Regions from separate parts of the Arthrobacter vasquezii genome, predicted to be linked through region 2. Evidence: riboswitches for the same ligand, from Rfam matches in the RefSeq annotation. Region 2 holds a riboswitch; the other holds the start of a gene.
The links. A riboswitch is a leader RNA that binds a small molecule or an ion and turns the genes downstream of it on or off. The one in region 2 is predicted to bind cyclic di-AMP.
Positions count from the first base shown of each region.

Region 1: it holds a riboswitch for cyclic di-AMP, as region 2 does, so the genes downstream of both, P4U43_RS11945 (NlpC/P60 family protein) here and P4U43_RS12880 (C40 family peptidase) in region 2, are expected to answer to the same signal.

Region 1 covers NZ_JAROKN010000033.1:1,665-10,017, forward strand. The annotation lists gene P4U43_RS11910 (hypothetical protein) at 1-109, opposite strand, end outside; gene P4U43_RS11915 (cold-shock protein) at 291-674, shown strand; gene P4U43_RS11920 (DUF3027 domain-containing protein) at 680-1,237, shown strand; gene P4U43_RS11925 (MFS transporter) at 1,271-2,557, shown strand; gene serC (phosphoserine transaminase) at 2,554-3,681, opposite strand; gene P4U43_RS11935 (metal-dependent transcriptional regulator) at 3,922-4,626, shown strand; cyclic di-AMP (ydaO/yuaA leader) riboswitch at 4,744-4,937, shown strand; gene P4U43_RS11940 (M23 family metallopeptidase) at 5,035-5,913, shown strand; cyclic di-AMP (ydaO/yuaA leader) riboswitch at 6,070-6,229, shown strand; gene P4U43_RS11945 (NlpC/P60 family protein) at 6,313-7,041, shown strand; gene P4U43_RS11950 (NlpC/P60 family protein) at 7,065-7,913, shown strand; gene P4U43_RS11955 (HNH endonuclease) at 8,099-8,353, shown strand, end outside.
Region 2 covers NZ_JAROKN010000038.1:15,878-24,230, reverse strand. The annotation lists gene P4U43_RS12890 (alpha/beta fold hydrolase) at 1-542, shown strand, start outside; gene P4U43_RS12885 (NAD-dependent epimerase/dehydratase family protein) at 539-1,528, shown strand; gene P4U43_RS12880 (C40 family peptidase) at 1,661-2,581, opposite strand; cyclic di-AMP (ydaO/yuaA leader) riboswitch at 2,586-2,765, opposite strand; gene P4U43_RS12875 (hypothetical protein) at 2,878-3,159, opposite strand; gene mutM (bifunctional DNA-formamidopyrimidine glycosylase/DNA-(apurinic or apyrimidinic site) lyase) at 3,244-4,254, opposite strand; gene rnc (ribonuclease III) at 4,270-5,001, opposite strand; gene rpmF (50S ribosomal protein L32) at 5,058-5,261, opposite strand; gene P4U43_RS12855 (YceD family protein) at 5,264-5,797, opposite strand; gene P4U43_RS12850 (TOBE domain-containing protein) at 6,015-6,449, shown strand; gene modA (molybdate ABC transporter substrate-binding protein) at 6,446-7,204, shown strand; gene P4U43_RS12840 (ABC transporter permease) at 7,222-7,992, shown strand; gene P4U43_RS12835 (sulfate/molybdate ABC transporter ATP-binding protein) at 7,989-8,353, shown strand, end outside.

The sequences.
Region 1 (8,353 bases), on a different contig from region 2:
CGAGGACCGCGAAGCCGACCGCGGCAATGAGCAGGGCCAGCCGCGCACGCCGGGTGTTGCGGCCGCCGTCATCGTTGGCGGCAGGGACAGAGGAAGGGTTCTGCGACATGATGCTCCTAGCGTACAAGGACGCGGATCGCCCATTTCGCCCGTCAGTGCCGGGTATCCTGTTAAGGCAGACTTTTTCCCTGCGCAGCCCCGGCTGACTGACACCCTTCCGGTTGCCCTCGGTAACCATTGGTGAAGCGCCAACGGATTGCGCGCAAGTAGTTCGAGAACGAGGTAATTACGTGCCTATCGGCAAGGTCAAATGGTTCGACTCCGAGAAGGGTTTCGGTTTCCTGGCGACGGATGACGGCAAGGAAGTGTTCCTGCATGCCTCGGCGCTTCCGGCCGGCGTGACTGAAGTCAAGGTCGGAACGCGGCTCGAGTTCGGAGTCGCTGACGGACGCAAGGGTCTCCAGGCGCTGTCCGCACGCATTCTTGACGTGCCGCCCTCGGTTGCCAAGGCAACGCGCAAGAACGCTGATGACATGGCCGTGATCACCGAGGATCTGATCCGGCTGCTGGATGATGTGTCCAACGGTTTGCGGCGCGGGCGGTACCCGGACAAGTCGCACTCCGCGAAGGTCGCCGCAGTGCTGCGCGCGGTCGCGGATGATCTGGACGTTTAGCCCGCATGAGTGAAACCCCGGCATCAATGGAAACAGCTGAGGCGGAGCCCGTCGCGACGGCGGCCCCCGCAGCGCCTGCAGCAAAGCGCAGGCCGGTCCGTAAGCCGTCCAGGCCTGACGCTGTGCTGGCTGCGGCGGTGGACGCCGCGCGGAATGGCCTGCTGGAGGTTGCCGGGGAACATGAGGTGGGGGAGCATGTCGGTGCTTTCCCCGATGCCGAGCGGCTCGTGACGCATCGCTTCGCCGCACACGTCCCCGGGTACGAGGGCTGGCACTGGTTCGCAACCCTGGCGCGGGTTCCGCGCAGCAAGGACGCCACGGTCTGTGAAGTAGGGCTGCTGCCCTCCGAAAACGCACTTTTGGCGCCTGACTGGGTGCCCTGGTCTGAACGCGTTCGCCCGGAGGACACAGCGGAGGAAGACTCGGCAGCACCGAAAGCCGTAACGCCGGAAGATGCAACGCCGGAAGATGCAACTTCGGAGGACGCCGCACGGGTTCCGGAGGCTGACGTTGCTGAGACTGACGCCGAGGCCGCCCCTGGAGGCGAATCTCCAGTTGCCTGAGGTGTGGGGGAGCGCGGAAAGGAAGGCTGCCTGATGGGCATGTTCCGATCCCTGCATATCCACAACTACCGGCTCTGGTTCATCGGCGCCCTGATTTCCAACGTGGGCACCTGGATGCAGCGCACAGCCCAGGACTGGCTTGTCTATGACATCCTCACCGATCAGGACGCCGCGGCTATGGGTATTGTCATGGCCTTGCAGTTGGGGCCGCAGCTCTTCATAGCTCCGTGGGCCGGGCTGATCGCTGACTCCGTTGATCGCCGCAAGCTATTGATGGGAACCCAGGCCGCGATGGCGGCGCTCGGCGTAGGGCTGGGCCTCCTCGTGGTGCTCGGCCTGGCGGAGCTGTGGCATGTTTACGCGTTTGCGCTTGCTCTGGGCGTCGTCTCCGCCATTGACGCTCCCGCGCGCCAGGCCTTCGTCTCCGAACTGGTGCGCGATGATTACCTTCCCAACGCGGTGGCCCTGAACAGCGCCTCTTTCAACGGCGCTCGGATGTTCGGTCCCGCAGTTGCGGGTTTACTCACGGTTGCCGTAGGGCCCGGCTGGGTCTTCCTGATCAACGCAGTGACGTTCGGGGCGATGATCTTCGTCCTCGTCACTATCCGTCAAAAAGAACTGCGTGTACTCAACCGCTCGGCGCCCGGTCGCGGGAGGATCCGAGCAGGTTTCCGCTATGTGCAGCAGCGGCCGGATCTCATGATGGTGATGTTCGCAATTTTCGTGGTCGGAACCTTCGGCTTGAACTTTGCCGTCTATATTGCGGCGATGGCACGCACTGAGTTCGGAACAGGCGCGGGAGTCTTCGGCACGCTGTCCTCGATCATGGCGGTGGGTTCCGTGGCGGGGGCGCTGCTTTCGGCGAGGCGGGACCGGCCGCGGCTCAGGTTCGTCTTCGGAGCAGCCGGTGCCTTTGGCCTCGCGTGCCTGCTGGCTGCGCTGGCACCGTCCGTCTGGCTTTTCGGGCTGGCCCTTGTTCCAGTGGGACTCTTCGCGCTGACGCTGATGACCAGCGCCAACGCCTACGTTCAGACCACAACCGTGCAGGAGATGCGCGGCCGGGTCATGGCCCTGTACTTTGCGATCTTCCTGGGCGGGACGCCTATCGGAGCGCCCATCGTCGGGTGGGTGACCAACGCCTACGGGCCGCGGTGGGGACTGGTGGTCGCTGCGGCGTCGGGCTTCGTGGCCGCGGTGGCCGGGCTGGCCTGGGTAGCGCGGTCGCATCACGTGCGGGTCCGTCTCATCCATCCCTCGCCGCGGCGGCTCAAACTGACCCTTGCCGCGACAGCGCGGAATACTGCGGAACGGAACGGCTAGGAACGCTCCACCACGTAGTCAATGCATTCCAGCAGCGCCGATACGTCGGTGGGCTCGATTGCCACGAAGGTGGCGATGCGCAACTGGTTGCGGCCCAGCTTCCGGTACGGTTCGACGTCGACAATCCCGTTTGCGCGGAGGGTCCTGGCTACGGCGGCAGCGTCAACAGTCTCCGCGAAGTCGATCGTCGCGATGACGTTGGAGCGGTGGTCCGGGTTCTGCACAAAGGGCGCGGCAACGGCGGAGGACTCAGCCCAACTGTAGATGCGGCTGGCGGAATCGGCGGTTCGCGCTGCAGCGAATTCCAGCCCGCCGTTGCTGTTGAGCCACTCGATCTGAGCATTGAGTGTCACAAGCGTGGACAGTGCCGGTGTGTTGTAGGTCTGATTCAGGCGTGAGTTGTCGATCGCCGTCTGAAGGTCGAGGAAGTCCGGGATCCAGCGCTTCGAAGCCTTGATCGCCGCTGCCCTTTCGAGTGCAGCGGGGGAAAAGAGGCCAAGCCAGAGTCCGCCGTCGGACGCGAAGTTCTTCTGCGGAGCAAAGTAGTACACGTCAGCCTCTGAGACGTCCACCGACAACCCGCCGGCAGCGGAGGTTGCATCGATGCAGATGAGCGCGCCGTGATCCGCGCCCGCCACCCGCTCGACCGGCGCCGCCACACCGGTTGAGGTTTCGTTCTGCGGCCAGGCATAGAAGTCGATGCCCGGCTCCGCGACGGGCACCGGCCGGGAGCCGGGGTCAGAGGTGATGACCGTTGACTCGCCCAGGAATGGTGCCTTGGACGTCGCCGCTGCGAACTTGGATCCGAACTCACCAAAGGAGAGATGCTGCGCACGCGCTTCAACGAGACCGAAGGAGGCGACATCCCAAAAAGCAGTGGACCCTCCAACACCGAGAATCACTTCGTAGCCTTCCGGGGCGCCGAAGAAGTCCATCAAACCGGCCCGGACCGAACCCACCAGATTCTTGACCGGTGCCTGCCGATGTGAGGTTCCAAGCAGGGCCGTTCCTGCCCGGTTCAGCGCTTCCAGCTGCTCGGGGCGCGTTCTGGAGGGACCCGCACCGAACCGGCCATCCTGCGGCAGCAGCTCGGCGGGGATGCGGATGTCGGCGGGATCGCTCATGGTTACTCCAGGGAGGTTGCTTGCGATGGGGTCGCAGACCATTCTGCCCCAGCACGCTCAGCGCAGATGCATTGTGACCGGCTTCGGATGCGCCCGGATCAGCGGGGCGGGTGACGCTGTGTAAATGGGTTAACCTTGTGGGGCGTAGGGATGACGACGGCGGCCCATCTGTTGGGCACTGCAGGCAGCCGCTGCATCAACGCTCAAACCGCACCAGTGCCAAGGAGCTGAACCCCGCAAATGACGGACCTCATCGACACCACCGAGATGTATCTGCGGACAATCCTTGAACTTGAGGAAGAAAACATCGTTGCGCTGCGCGCCCGGATCGCCGAGCGCCTTCGTCACTCAGGCCCTACGGTCTCGCAGACTGTCGGTCGGATGGAACGTGACGGACTCGTAGTGGTGACCGGCGACCGTCACCTTGAACTGACCGAGCTCGGGCGCCGGCGGGCCACCGAGGTGATGCGCAAGCATCGGCTGGCGGAACGACTGCTCTCCGATGTCATCGGCCTGGACTGGGCCTACGTCCACGATGAGGCGTGCAGGTGGGAACACGTGATGAGCGAGCGGGTTGAGCGGCGCCTGTATGAGCTGCTGGGCCAGCCGACCGAATCACCCTACGGCAATCCCATCCCTGGCCTTGAGGCCCTGGGCGGTACCCCGTCGGAAGCGTTCACCTTGGGCGTGCGCACGCTTACGGACACGATGGCAAACTACACTGCGGGTTCGATTGTGACCCTTGTCCGGCTGGCCGAACCCATTCAGGTGGATCCCGAACTGCTGACCCAACTGGACGAAGGCGGTCTGCGTCCCGGAGCGCAGATGACCCTACAGGCAGTGGGAGACTACGTGTCCGTTCGGGTGCCCGGCGTGGAGGGTGCGCTGGAGTTGCCGCCGGAAGTTGCTTCGCATGTTTTTGTGGCGGTTCAGCCGCAGTTCTGAGGCGCCGGACCGGAAGGCTCTGGATTCCCGAAGGATATCCACAGCATGGTTACGAAATGATTACTTTCCGGCGCTCACGGCTATAGTTGGTTCCTGGCGCTGATACTCCAGCGTTACCTGGTTCGCCTGCCTAACCCTGTCAGCGAACGCAGTGTTACACAGATGGACAGGGGCGGAGGACCCACAACCGGTCATGGCATGCCATGGCCTTGGGGTGAAGTTCGGATGCTGCCACACCGCAGGGATCTGAACCGAGTCTTCTCATACTCGAATCCGACAGCTAACTTCGCAGGCAAAAAATGAGAAAGGGTCTCCTTGTCGAACACTGCTTCGGGGCGCCGCCGTGCGAGCACCCCGGTCGCTGAAGCGCGGCCACGCGATGCGCATAGGCGGGAACGAGCTGAGCGCTTGGCACGTCAGGCTGCGGACAACGCAGCAGCGCCGTCCAGCCCGGTGTGCACTGAAATCAACGCTTTCCCGGCGCCGGTTTCCACCTGCCCGGATAATCCGCTGCCCCGCCGTGAAGCCCGCACCGGAACGGTAGCCCCGGTAGTTTCCTTACGCCCCCGTGATGCCCAACGCACCGAACGACGACGCCGCGCAGCCAGCACTCGCCGCGACGTTTCCTTCGCCGGACTCAGCCAGAAGGTTGCCATTGCGGCCGCTGCCTCTGGCATGGTGCTCACGGTTGCGCTGCCCACCACCGCCGCAGTGGTGCCCGCTGAAGCGCAAACCGTGGCTGCTGCAGCTGAGCAGGAAGAACTGCAGCCAGTGCAGGCTGCCGCCGGTGCGGATGTCTCATTTGACCGCGCGGCACTGCACAGCACCTTCGATCCCGATGCGAAGCTTGCCGAGATCGTTTCCGCATCCGGTGGAGACATCGTGACTGCGGAGGCCAAGGGCTCTCTCTCAGCACCCTTGGACCGTATGGTGATGAGCTCCGCTTTCGGAACCAGGATCAGCCCAATCACCGGTGCAGGGGAACTCCACACCGGACAGGACATGAGCGAAGCCTGCGGGACCTCCGTCTTGGCGGCTGCGGCCGGCACCGTCACGTTTGCAGGCTGGCACGCATACGGGGGCGGCAACCGTGTGGTGATCAAGCATGCCAACGGACTGGAAACCACCTACAACCACCTGTCGGCCATGGACGTGGCGGTGGGCCAGATTGTGGAGCGTGGCGACGCGATAGCACGCGTGGGTTCCACAGGCGCCTCAACCGGATGCCACCTGCATTTTGAGGTCCTTGTCGACGGCAAAAACGTCGATCCGCTCGGCTGGCTCTGAGTCATTTTCCGCGCCGGTTGGCCGCGTCGTAATCATGAACACACCGTTCCGTGACCGGAATGTGACATAGCCAGAGAACTGATGTACCGTCTAACTCGTGCCGAATCGCAGGGGGTTCGGCGCACTCGTGCAGATCGCCTAGCTCTGCCACTGTACGAGTTCCGTTCGCAACAATCGCATGGCAGGGGCGGGGGAACCAATTGTGGGCTTCTTCTTGAAGTCCTTGGGGTTAAGTCGCTGGATCTGAGACGATCCGCGGCCGGGTGACTCCCATCCGAATCCGACAGCTCACCTCGCAGGCGTAGGGAGAGGCAATTCAACGTGTCAAATAGCTCTGCGCTGGGGCGCCATCGTGCGGTTCCGGCTCATACAAATTCGCTCGCAGCCATTTCCAGGGCTGTGTCTTCGAACGCAGGTTCCGTAGGACGCCAGGCAGCAGTCATCGTCGCTGCTTCCGGACTCGTCCTCACCGCAGGCCTTCCGGCTCATGGCGCTTCTGACGCCCAGCGCTCGGCCCAGGCAGTCAAGACCCTCAGTGCCGTGGTAGCTCAGCCGGTCAGCGTCAGCGCCGCCGCTGACGCAACCGTCACCTTCGAGCGAGCAGCCGTTGAAGCTGTAGCAGCTCCGGTCGTCGAGGCTGTTGAGCCCGCCCCAGCCGTCACAGTGCAGGCTGAAGCAGTAGTTCAGAATGAAGCAGCTGTGGCCGCTCCGGCCCCGGTCGTTGAGCCCGCCGTCGAGGTTGCGGCAGCTCCCCAGGCAGAGGTTGAGGTAAAGGCTCCCGCCGCTGAGGCTCCGGCTCCCGTCGAGGCGCCCACCTCCAGCGGAATCGGCGCAGCGCTCGTAGGCTCGGCCTACTCGCAGATCGGCGTTGCCCAGGATTGCACCGCCATGGTTGAGAAGGCACTGCGCTCAATCGGCAAGTCGGTCGGGGACATCGCGCCGAGCGATTTCTTCGCTTTCGGCTCAGTCGTTTCCACTCCCGCACCCGGTGACCTCGTTGTCTCCGCAGGTCACGTTGCCATCTACGTAGGTAACGGCCAGGTCATCAGCGGTGGCCTGAACGGTATGAATACCGGGCTGCACAGCCTGTCCGATCTCGCTGGCTCTAGCTTCGTCCGCGTTAGCTAAGAACAGATACCTGGAGCACACACATGACCTCTAACACCCGTGCCATAGCGCGCCACCGCGCCGAAGTGCAGCGTTCAGCCCACCTCTCCTCCATTGCCCGCGCAGTCAGTGACAACGCCGGCGGTGTAGGTCGCCAGGCAGCCGTCATCGCGGCGGCTTCGGGCCTCGTTCTGTCCAGCGGAGTCGCGGCCAACGCTGTGGAGCTGCCCGCGGAGCGCAACACCGTCACCACCACGCTTGAGGTTCAGGGCGCCAAGGCCCCGATTCAGGCCCCGGCGGATGCCAAAATCTCCTTCAACAAGGCTGCCGTCAAGGCAGTGGCGGCGCCCACTGTGGCTGCCCCTGTTGTCGAGGCTGTACCTGTTGTGCAGCCGCAGGCCCAGATCATCGAAGCCGCTCCGGTGGCGGAGACAGCTCCAGTCGCAGAAGCAGCACCCGCCGTCGTAGCGGAGGCCGCTGTCGCCATACAGGCAGCGGCTCCTGTTGCTGCACCGGCTGCTGTCGCCGAGAAGCCCGCGCCCGCAGCTCCCCAGGTCTCCTCGGGTGTAGCGGCCACCATTGCTGCCGCTGCGCAGGGTCAGCTCGGAGTAATCCAGGACTGCACCCGCCTCGCCAGCAACGCCCTTGCCGCTGCCGGCATCAACTTCCATGGATGGCCGGCCGGCTACCTCTCCCTCGGCCGCACGGTCAGCGCCGCGGAAGCTATTCCCGGCGACCTCATCTACTACGCTGACGGTGGCATGGGCGCAGCCCACATCGCTGTATACATCGGTGGAGGGCAGGCCGTTCACGGTGGTTTCAATGGCAACCAGACCGTTGTGGCACCTGCAGAACTCGGCTCCGGCGGTGTTTACATCCGCGTTGGCGGCTGATCTCCCTTACCCTCCCTCGACAAAGCCCTCTGCCTATCAGGCGGAGGGCTTTGTCGTGCGTGGCGATTGACGGATCCTCCCGGCAACGGCTTACTCTTGCACTGTCAATCCGAAGTACCTTCGCCGTAGCTTCAGGGACCTCAGGGATTCAATCCTGCGGCTATGGATGGCAAAGAGGAATGTGCATGCGCACTCTCGTTTTGAATGCTGGATACGAACCACTGGCGGTCGTGACCTTCCGCCGGGCGCTCGTGCTTGTTCTTACGGGCAAGGCCAGCGTCGTCGCAGAAGGGGAGGACCCGGTAGTGGGCCCCAACGAAGTGCTGTCGCGGCCATCAGTCATCCTCCTCAACAGGTATGTGAAGATCCCCTACCGTAGCGGCACCGTCGCGACCCGCCGTGGAGTGCTCCGGCGTGACAACCACCTGTGCGCCTACTGC
Region 2 (8,353 bases):
CCACCGCTGTGCCCTCAGCTCTGCCAGGCGTTACGGGTGAGATCCTCGTGCGTGCTCCGCACGTCAAAGACCGCTATCACCGGTTATGGATCACGGAACAGGCATCATCACGCACCACCGGCTGGCACCGCACCGGGGACGTCGGGCATCTCGACGCGGACGGACGGCTCTGGGTGGAGGGCCGGCTTGCACACGTCATCACGTCCGCAGACGGCGTTTTGACACCCGTGGGCCCCGAGCAGTCGATCGAACAGTTGAAGGAGGTTCGCCAGGCGGCCGTGGTCGGTGTCGGTCCAACGGGCACACAGGCCGTTGTCGCCGTCGTCGTTCCTGTGGAAGCTGCCGATCAGGCGGGCCTGGCTCCTCGCCCTTTGTCGGCTATGGTCCGGGACGTTGTCCGGCCGGGCGGAGTCCATCTCGCTGCAGTCCTCACGCTGTCCGCCCTTCCTACCGATATCCGGCATAACGCAAAAATCGACCGTACCGCAGTAGCCGCGTGGGCCGGCGACGTCCTCCAGGGGCGTGGGAGGAAGAGGCCGTGAAGGTCCTCGTCACCGGTGCCAGCGGGATGCTTGGCGGCGCGGTGGCATCCCTGCTCCTGCGAAACGGCCGCGATGTCAGGACCTTCCAGCGGCGTCCCTCCGGTGTGCCGGGCGCGGAGGACCTAGCAGGTGACCTCGCCGACGGTTCCGCCCTTGCGAACGCTGTCGCGGGGGTCGACGCCGTCATTCACCTCGCGGCAAAGGTGTCTGTCACCGGCAATCCGGATGATTTCTACCGCACCAATGTGCTCGGTACAGCTGGGCTCCTGGCTGCGGCCCGGTCCGCGGGCGTTCAGCACTTCGTGCACGTTTCCTCGCCGTCAGTGGCCCACACCGGAGCGTCGCTGGTTGGCGCGGTTGCCGGGCCGGCTCAGCCGGAGCTCGCCCGCGGATCCTATGCGCGCACCAAGGCGCAGGCGGAGATTCTTGCTCTCGAGGCGAACGACGGCCAGATGCCGGTCGCGGTTCTGCGCCCCCATATTGTCTGGGGACCCGGTGACACCCAGCTGGTAGAGCGGGTACTCACCAGGGCACGCGCGGGCAGGCTGCCGCTGCTTGCCGGTGGAACCGCGCTCGTTGACACAACCTACGTGGACAATGCGGCGTCGGCCATCGTTGCCGCCCTTGACCGGATGGAGTACATCTCCGGATCCCCGTTGGTCATCACGAACGGTGAACCGCGCCCGATCGGTGAGCTCCTCACCCGCATTTGCTCCGCCGGCGGCGTCCGGGAACCCCGGAGATCGATCCCAGGCTGGGTAGGCAGAGCGGCCGGCAGCGTCGTCGAAAGTATCTGGCGCGCTTCCAAGGCCGACAGCGAGCCTCCCATGACCCGCTTCCTCGCGGAGCAGTTGTCAACGGCCCATTGGTTCGACCAGCGGCACACCAGGTCCCTGCTTGGCTGGACTCCGGAGGTGAGCCTGGACGAGGGATTTGCACGCCTCGCCGCGCACTATGGCGATTCAGCGTCGCGCATCAGGCACTGATGCTGAGATAACTGACGGTTTGCGATCGGACCCTCAGCCTGGTCAGCCTGCCACCTGTCGCGTTGGTTCATTAAATGCCGCTGGGAAGGACCTTTACAGGTCCTCCCCAGCGACGAGAGACTAACGCGAAGATTAGACGCGCACGAAGTAGGCGCCCGGCAGATCGCTCAGCGGGTGCTGCATGGTGAGGTTTGCACCATTCATTCCGCTGCTGATGACCTGGCCGCTGCCGGCGTAGACGGCTACGTGTCCGCCCGTGATGACAATGTCGCCCGGTGCAGGTGTGCTTACCGGGGTACCGTAGGCAGCGAACTGTGCCGGTCCGAGATCGCCCGTACCAAGGGCCTTTTCGAGGAGCACGGTGCAATCCTGGATAGCACCGGCTGCGAGCTGGGCCCGAGCCGACGCGAGGATGCCTGCGCCGCTGGCGCTGCCCGAGTTGTCTGCAACCTGGATGTTGCTGGAGGCAAGGCTGATGCCCATGGTGCTGGTCTCGACCGGTGCCGGAGCAACAGCAGCTGCCTGTACCTGCACTGCAGGCGCGGCTGCCGGAGCTGCTACCTGAATCTGCTGTACCGGAGCGGGCGCCGGAGCTGCGGCAGGAGCCGGAGCGGCAGCAGCGCTACCGGAGAGGCTGATGACCTGACCCGGGTAAATGATCGAATCCCAGCCGAGCCCGTTAGCAGCGAACACGGCGTCCAGGCTGACGCCATAGTTCGCTGCGATCGAGCCGAGAGTGTCCCCGGACTGCACAGTGTGGGTAGGAGCATTGACGGCCGGAGCCGGCGCCACGGGAGCCGGAGCAACCGGAGCTGCCGGGGCCACAGGAGCGGCTGCAGCCTGGACGTTGGCCTCAACTGACGGTGCTGGGGTGTAAGTGGTGGTGCCCGCGCTTGCTGGCAGGGCCGCACCGAACATGATTCCGGAAGCTGCTACAACAACGGCTGCTGGGCGGCCAACTGTGCCGGCGTGTGAGCTCACTGCCTTGGAAACGACCTGCATGGTGCTGGGCGGGGTTGCACGGTGGCGTGCGATATGACGGTTTTTGGACACGGAAATAGCCTCTCCCAATGCCGGCGGAGTTAGCTGTCGGATTCGGATGGGAGCCACCCGGACTACCGGTCTTGGACCGGTACGTCTTCACCCCTAGGACTTCTGAAGAAGCCCGCTATCTGGTTCCCCCGCTCCTGCCGCAGTGTGTAGCGAACGGACCTTCCGACGGCGGCAGGATTAGGCAATCCACCAGAAGGAAGCCGGGCTTTTGAGCCCGGCGTGTCCATAACGTTACATTCTTTCGGGCTGGATGTCACATTTCAATCACGAGAAGCGCCGGTTGGGCCCCACCGGATCTAGATTTTGTACTCGTCCTGCGCGCTCTTGGGGCCGTCCTGATCGCCATTGCGGTGCATGGCTGACTGTGCCTTTTTCAGGGCCTGCTCTGCCTGCGCCTGAACCTCCGGAGCCTTCGTTTTTACCGTCTCCGATGCCTGGGAAACCTTGTCCTGAACCTTCGGGTTGTTCCAGAGCTCGTTGGCCTTCACTTTGATCTGCTCATAGCTTGCACGACCGGCCCGGGCGCCCAGAACGTAGCCTGCTGCCATACCTGCTGCAAAAACCAACTTGTTCTTCATCGCGATACTCCTGACGTGTCGGGTGCTGAGATACTGAGATATCGAATCTAGTCAGCTTACTTACTTTTGTCACGTCGGAGCCCCTCACCAGCGTCCGTTACGCGGCCGTGGCTGGCATCTGGGGCAGGTGTATGAGGACCGGTTCATGAAGGTGTCGCGCCGGATCAGGGAATCCAAACCATTCTCGAAGCATCGCCGACAGGGCTCCCGCTCCCGCCCGTAGGCGTTCAGCGCGCGTTCAAAGTACCCGGACGCGCCGTTCACGTTTACGTAAAGCGAATCGAAGCTGGTGCCGCCTGCCTCGAGCGCCCGGATCATGACGTCCCTACACGACTCGACCAGTCGCGAGGCTTCTGCACGCCGAAGGGTGTCAGTGGGGCGGGCGTAGTGCAGCTTCGCTGCCCACAATGATTCGTCGGCATAGATGTTTCCGATTCCCGAGACGAGCGTCTGCTCGAGCAAGGCGCGCTTGAGCCCCGTGCGGCGGGAATGCAGCTTGCGGTAGAAATCCTCGAAGGAGAATGCAGGGTCCAGCGGGTCGCGTGCGATGTGCGTCGCTTCAACCGGCACCAGGGGAACGAGGTTCTCCCCCAGTCCGCCGGGAAGACCATCAGCTGTTGCCACCATGCTCGTGACAAAAAGCCCGCCGAAGATCCGCTGGTCCACGAAACGAAGCTCCTCCGGCGCCGGCTGAGGCCCAGCAGCCGGAGACAGCCGAAGGCGAACCTTCAGGTGCTTCTCGTCCGGCTGGGTGCGGTCCTCGACCAGCAACTGGCCGCTCATTCCAAGATGCGCCATGAGCGCAACTGGCGGCCTGCCGTCCGGGAGTTCCTTTGAGGACGCCAGGTTCGGTGACGGCGCAGGCCGGGAGCCGCCGTCGTCATCGGTGAGGGTAAGGGGCAGCCAGAGGAACTTGCCCCGACGCACGGCATCGCTGACGCGGGCTCCGATGAGGTTTCCAATGAAATCCTCGGCGCCTAGGGCATGGCGGCGGATTGAACGGGGGTCCAGGACGTCGACCGCCTCGATGCGGCGCCCGCGAACCCAGCGCGCGAGACCCCTGCGCACTACCTCCACCTCGGGAAGCTCAGGCATAACGAGGTGCAAAGATCACGTGGAGTGGCGGAGCTGTGCGTCCGCGTGTGCGAGAGGCAGTTGGTTCACCTCAGGCTGAAGGAGCTTCCACGAGGCAGAGGCAGCCTCTTGCTCGGCCTCCTTCTTGGAGCGCCCGGAACCCGAACCGTAGGTCGCTCCGCCGATCACCAGGACGGCCTCGAACCGGCGGTCATGGTCAGGCCCGAAGCCCGTCACCTTGTAGTCGATAACCCCCATGCGCTGTGCCGCGGCGATTTCCTGGATGCTGGTCTTCCAGTCCGTTCCGGCGCCAAGGGCTGCGGCGTCCCGGAGCACCGGACCGATGATGCGCATGACGAGGCACCGTGCGGTCTCCATACCGTTGCTGAGATAGGTGGCGCCGATGATGGCTTCCATGGTGTCAGCAAGAATTGAGGATTTGTCCCAGCCGTTGGTGAGCTTCTCTCCCTGTCCCAGGAGGATGTGCTGCCCGAGATCGAGGCCGCGGGCAATCTTCGCGAGGGCGCGGGTACTCACCACCGCCGAACGCCTCTTGGCGAGTTCACCCTCTGAAAGATCAGGATTGTCCCTGTAGAGAGCGTCCGTGACCGAAAGCCCGAGGACGGAGTCGCCGAGGAATTCGAGGCGTTCGTTGGTAGGGATTCCGCCCTGTTCATACGCATAGGACCGATGTGTCAGGGCAAGACGAAGCGTCTCGGCGTCAATAGTGACACCGAGACGCTTCAAAAGATCTTCTGAACTCTCCACGCGGCGACGCTTTCGCGATCGAAGCCTCAAGCACCGTAAACCGGTGCTCTTGGCATTTAGACGTCGGCTACCTTGCGGCCCTTGTACTCAAGGAACAACTCAGTGCCGGCGGAATCGGTGACAACCTTGGCCTGGTGGGCAAGGCTGTAAGTGACGCGACCGTTCTCCACCGTCTTCACCAGCTTGGGAGCAACAGCCTTCCACTGGGACCGGCGTGCACGCGTATTCGAGCGGGACATTTTCCGCTTGGGAACAGCCACGACTAACTCTCTTCTCTCTTGTCTGACTCTGTCTTAACTTCTGGTTCCGCTGCCTCAGGGCCGGCGGCCGCACCGGCCAACCCTGTCAGAGCAGCCCAGCGGGGGTCAAGGACCTCGTGCCGGTGTCCGGGGTCATCTTCCAGGCGAGCACCACATTCAGCGCACAAACCCTGGCAGTCCTCCCGGCATACCGGTTGGAACGGCAGCGATGTCACTACTGCGTCCCGCAGCACCGGTTCGAGATTGACTGTGTCATTCTCGACCTGACGCTGCAGGTCCTCCTCTTCATCCTCCGCCATCTCAGGGGCGTCGTAGTAGAAGAGTTCCTGCACATCGACACTGGTGCCGTAGCTGAGCGGGTCCAGGCACCTACCGCATTCGCCGGATACTTCGACGTCAACGGTTCCCGATACCAGGATCCCCTCGTGCACAGCCTCGAACCTCAGGTCCAGCTCCATGCTGGAGCCTTCCTGAACGCCGATGAGCGCCACACCAAAATCTTTCGGCGCGGGCACATGTTCTTCGACTGTCCGCATGCTCCCCGGGCTGCGCCCAAGATCCCTGACGTTGAAGACCAGGGGCGAACTGAGATCGCTTTTGATGAAAACTCCTGTAGAACATGTGACCGACGAACCATCTTAGCCCGAAACAAAGCCCCGCCCCAAACCCATTCCGCCATGGTCTCGACCCGGAAGGAGAAATCTGTGCAGATATAGCTTATCTGGACGCAGATACAACGATAGATTGGATGCCGTGACTCAAATACGCATCCGTGACGCCGCGCAGTTTCTGGGCGTCAGTACCGATACCGTGCGCCGCTGGATCGACGATGGAATCCTGGGCGCTAAGCGCTCATCGGGTGTCCTCTCTGTCGACGGACTGGAGCTCGCACGCCTGGCACGCGATCGCGCTGTCCTTCCCGCAGACCCGCACGGTGTTGCAACGTCCGCCCGCAACCGCTTTGTGGGGCTGGTGACAGAGGTAACCAGCGACAGAGTGATGTCGCAGGTCGAGCTCCAGTGCGGACCGCTCCGGGTTGTTTCCCTGATGAGCAGCGAAGCGGTACGCGAGCTTGGGATAGAGCCGGGCACCGTTGCTGTTGCTGTCATCAAAGCAACTAACGTCATCGTTGAGACATCAGCGGATAATTTCACCTCTCAACCCCGATCAGCCGGCGGCCCCCGGTGACGCGCCGCTTGCGCAGGCTGGTGAGCGCCGTCGTCGTCGTGTGTGCCCTTGCCTCCTGCAGCAACACGGATCCGGCGGCGGATGGCGTCCTCAACGTCTACGCAGCCGCTTCACTCCAGGCCCCCTTTGAGGAAATCGCCACTGAATTCGAAGCCGTCCATCCAGGGCTGAGCGTGCAACTGAACCTTGCGGGATCATCGGACCTGGCGACGCAGATCATCGCCGGGGCGCCCGCCGAGGTCTTCGCCCCGGCGAATACTGCCACGATGGAGCAGGTAGCTGCCGAGGGCCTGCTGGCCTCGCCGTCGAAGACGTTTGCCACCAACGTGCTGACCATCGCAGTGGCAGCGGGAAACCCGCTCGGCATCGAATCTCTTGAGTCACTCACAGAGCCTGGTATTGCCACGGTGCTGTGCGCTCCGCAGGTGCCCTGCGGAGCCGCGGCTGCGGCAGCGCAGGAAGTAAGCGGCGTCTGGCTTGAGCCCGTCAGCGAGGAGGGCTCGGTTACCGACGTCCTTGGCAAGGTCTCCTCCGGGCAGGCCGACGCCGGGCTGGTCTATGTCACCGATGTTGACGCCTCGGGCGGCGCCGTGGACGGCGTACCGTTCGATGCCGCCGCGCAGGCAGTAAATACCTATCCGATCGCAGCGGTTGGAAGCAGCGGGGATTCGGCCTCGGACTTCATTGACCTCGTCCTTGGAGGGAGCGGCCAGGAGATACTGTCCTCCCACGGCTTCGGGAAGCCCGACCAGTGACCGGAGTCTATTCCGGAATGCCGCGCTGGCTTCTTGCGGTCGCAGCGGCGGGTGCCCTGTTCCTCATTGTGCCGCTCGCCGCACTCGTTCTTCGCGTGGACTGGTCCCGGTTCGCAGAGTTGGTAGCCTCCGACTCCTCACGCGCCGCGCTGCTCCTGAGCCTCCAGACCTCAGGAACAAGTACGTTGCTCTGCGTCCTTTTCGGTGTACCCATGGCGTTCGCCCTCGCGCGCACCCGGTTCAGGGGCCAGCGCGTCCTCCGGGCGCTCGTGCTCCTGCCGTTGGTGCTGCCGCCTGTGGTCGGCGGTATCGCTCTGCTCTACACGTTTGGCAGGCAGGGCTTGCTTGGCGAGTCGCTGCGGGTGTTAGGGGTGGACATCGCGTTCTCGACCGCCGCCGTCGTGCTGGCGCAGACTTTTGTCGCGCTGCCGTTCCTCGTGCTGAGCCTCGAGGGCGCCCTGCGCACTGCAGGTACCCGGTACGAGGCCGTCGCTGCGACGCTGGGGGCGGGACCCACCACGGTGCTGCGGCGGGTAAGCCTCCCCCTCGTGGGGCCCGGAATCGTTTCCGGTGCCGTGCTGTCCTTCGCGCGCGCCCTCGGAGAGTTCGGGGCGACGCTGACGTTCGCCGGAAGCCTGCAGGGCGTCACCCGGACGCTGCCGCTCGAAATCTATCTGCAGCGGGAGACTGACCCGGACGCCGCGGTGGCGTTGTCCCTCGTGCTCGTCGCGGTTGCGGTGCTGGTGGTCGCCGTGGCGCACCGGATTCATGAGGGCAGTACACCATGAGCCTGGATTTCACCGCGCGCGTTCCAGCCCGGGATTTCGACGTCCGGTTCTCCCTCGCCACCGGAGAGACGATAGCGCTCATGGGGCCTAATGGCGCTGGGAAATCCACGCTGCTCAGCGTGCTGGCCGGCCTGCTTCGCCCGGACTGTGGCTCGGCCACCCTGGATGGAAAAACCCTGTACGACGACGGCGAGTGGCTTGCGCCGCATACCCGCGGTATCGCCCTGCTGGCGCAGGATGCGCTGCTTTTCCCGCACCTTTCGGTTCTGGAGAACGTTGCCTTTGGCCCCCGGTGCGCCGGCGTACCACGGAGCGCAGCCCGCAAAGAAGCCCACCGCTGGCTTCGAGAAGTGGATGCAGC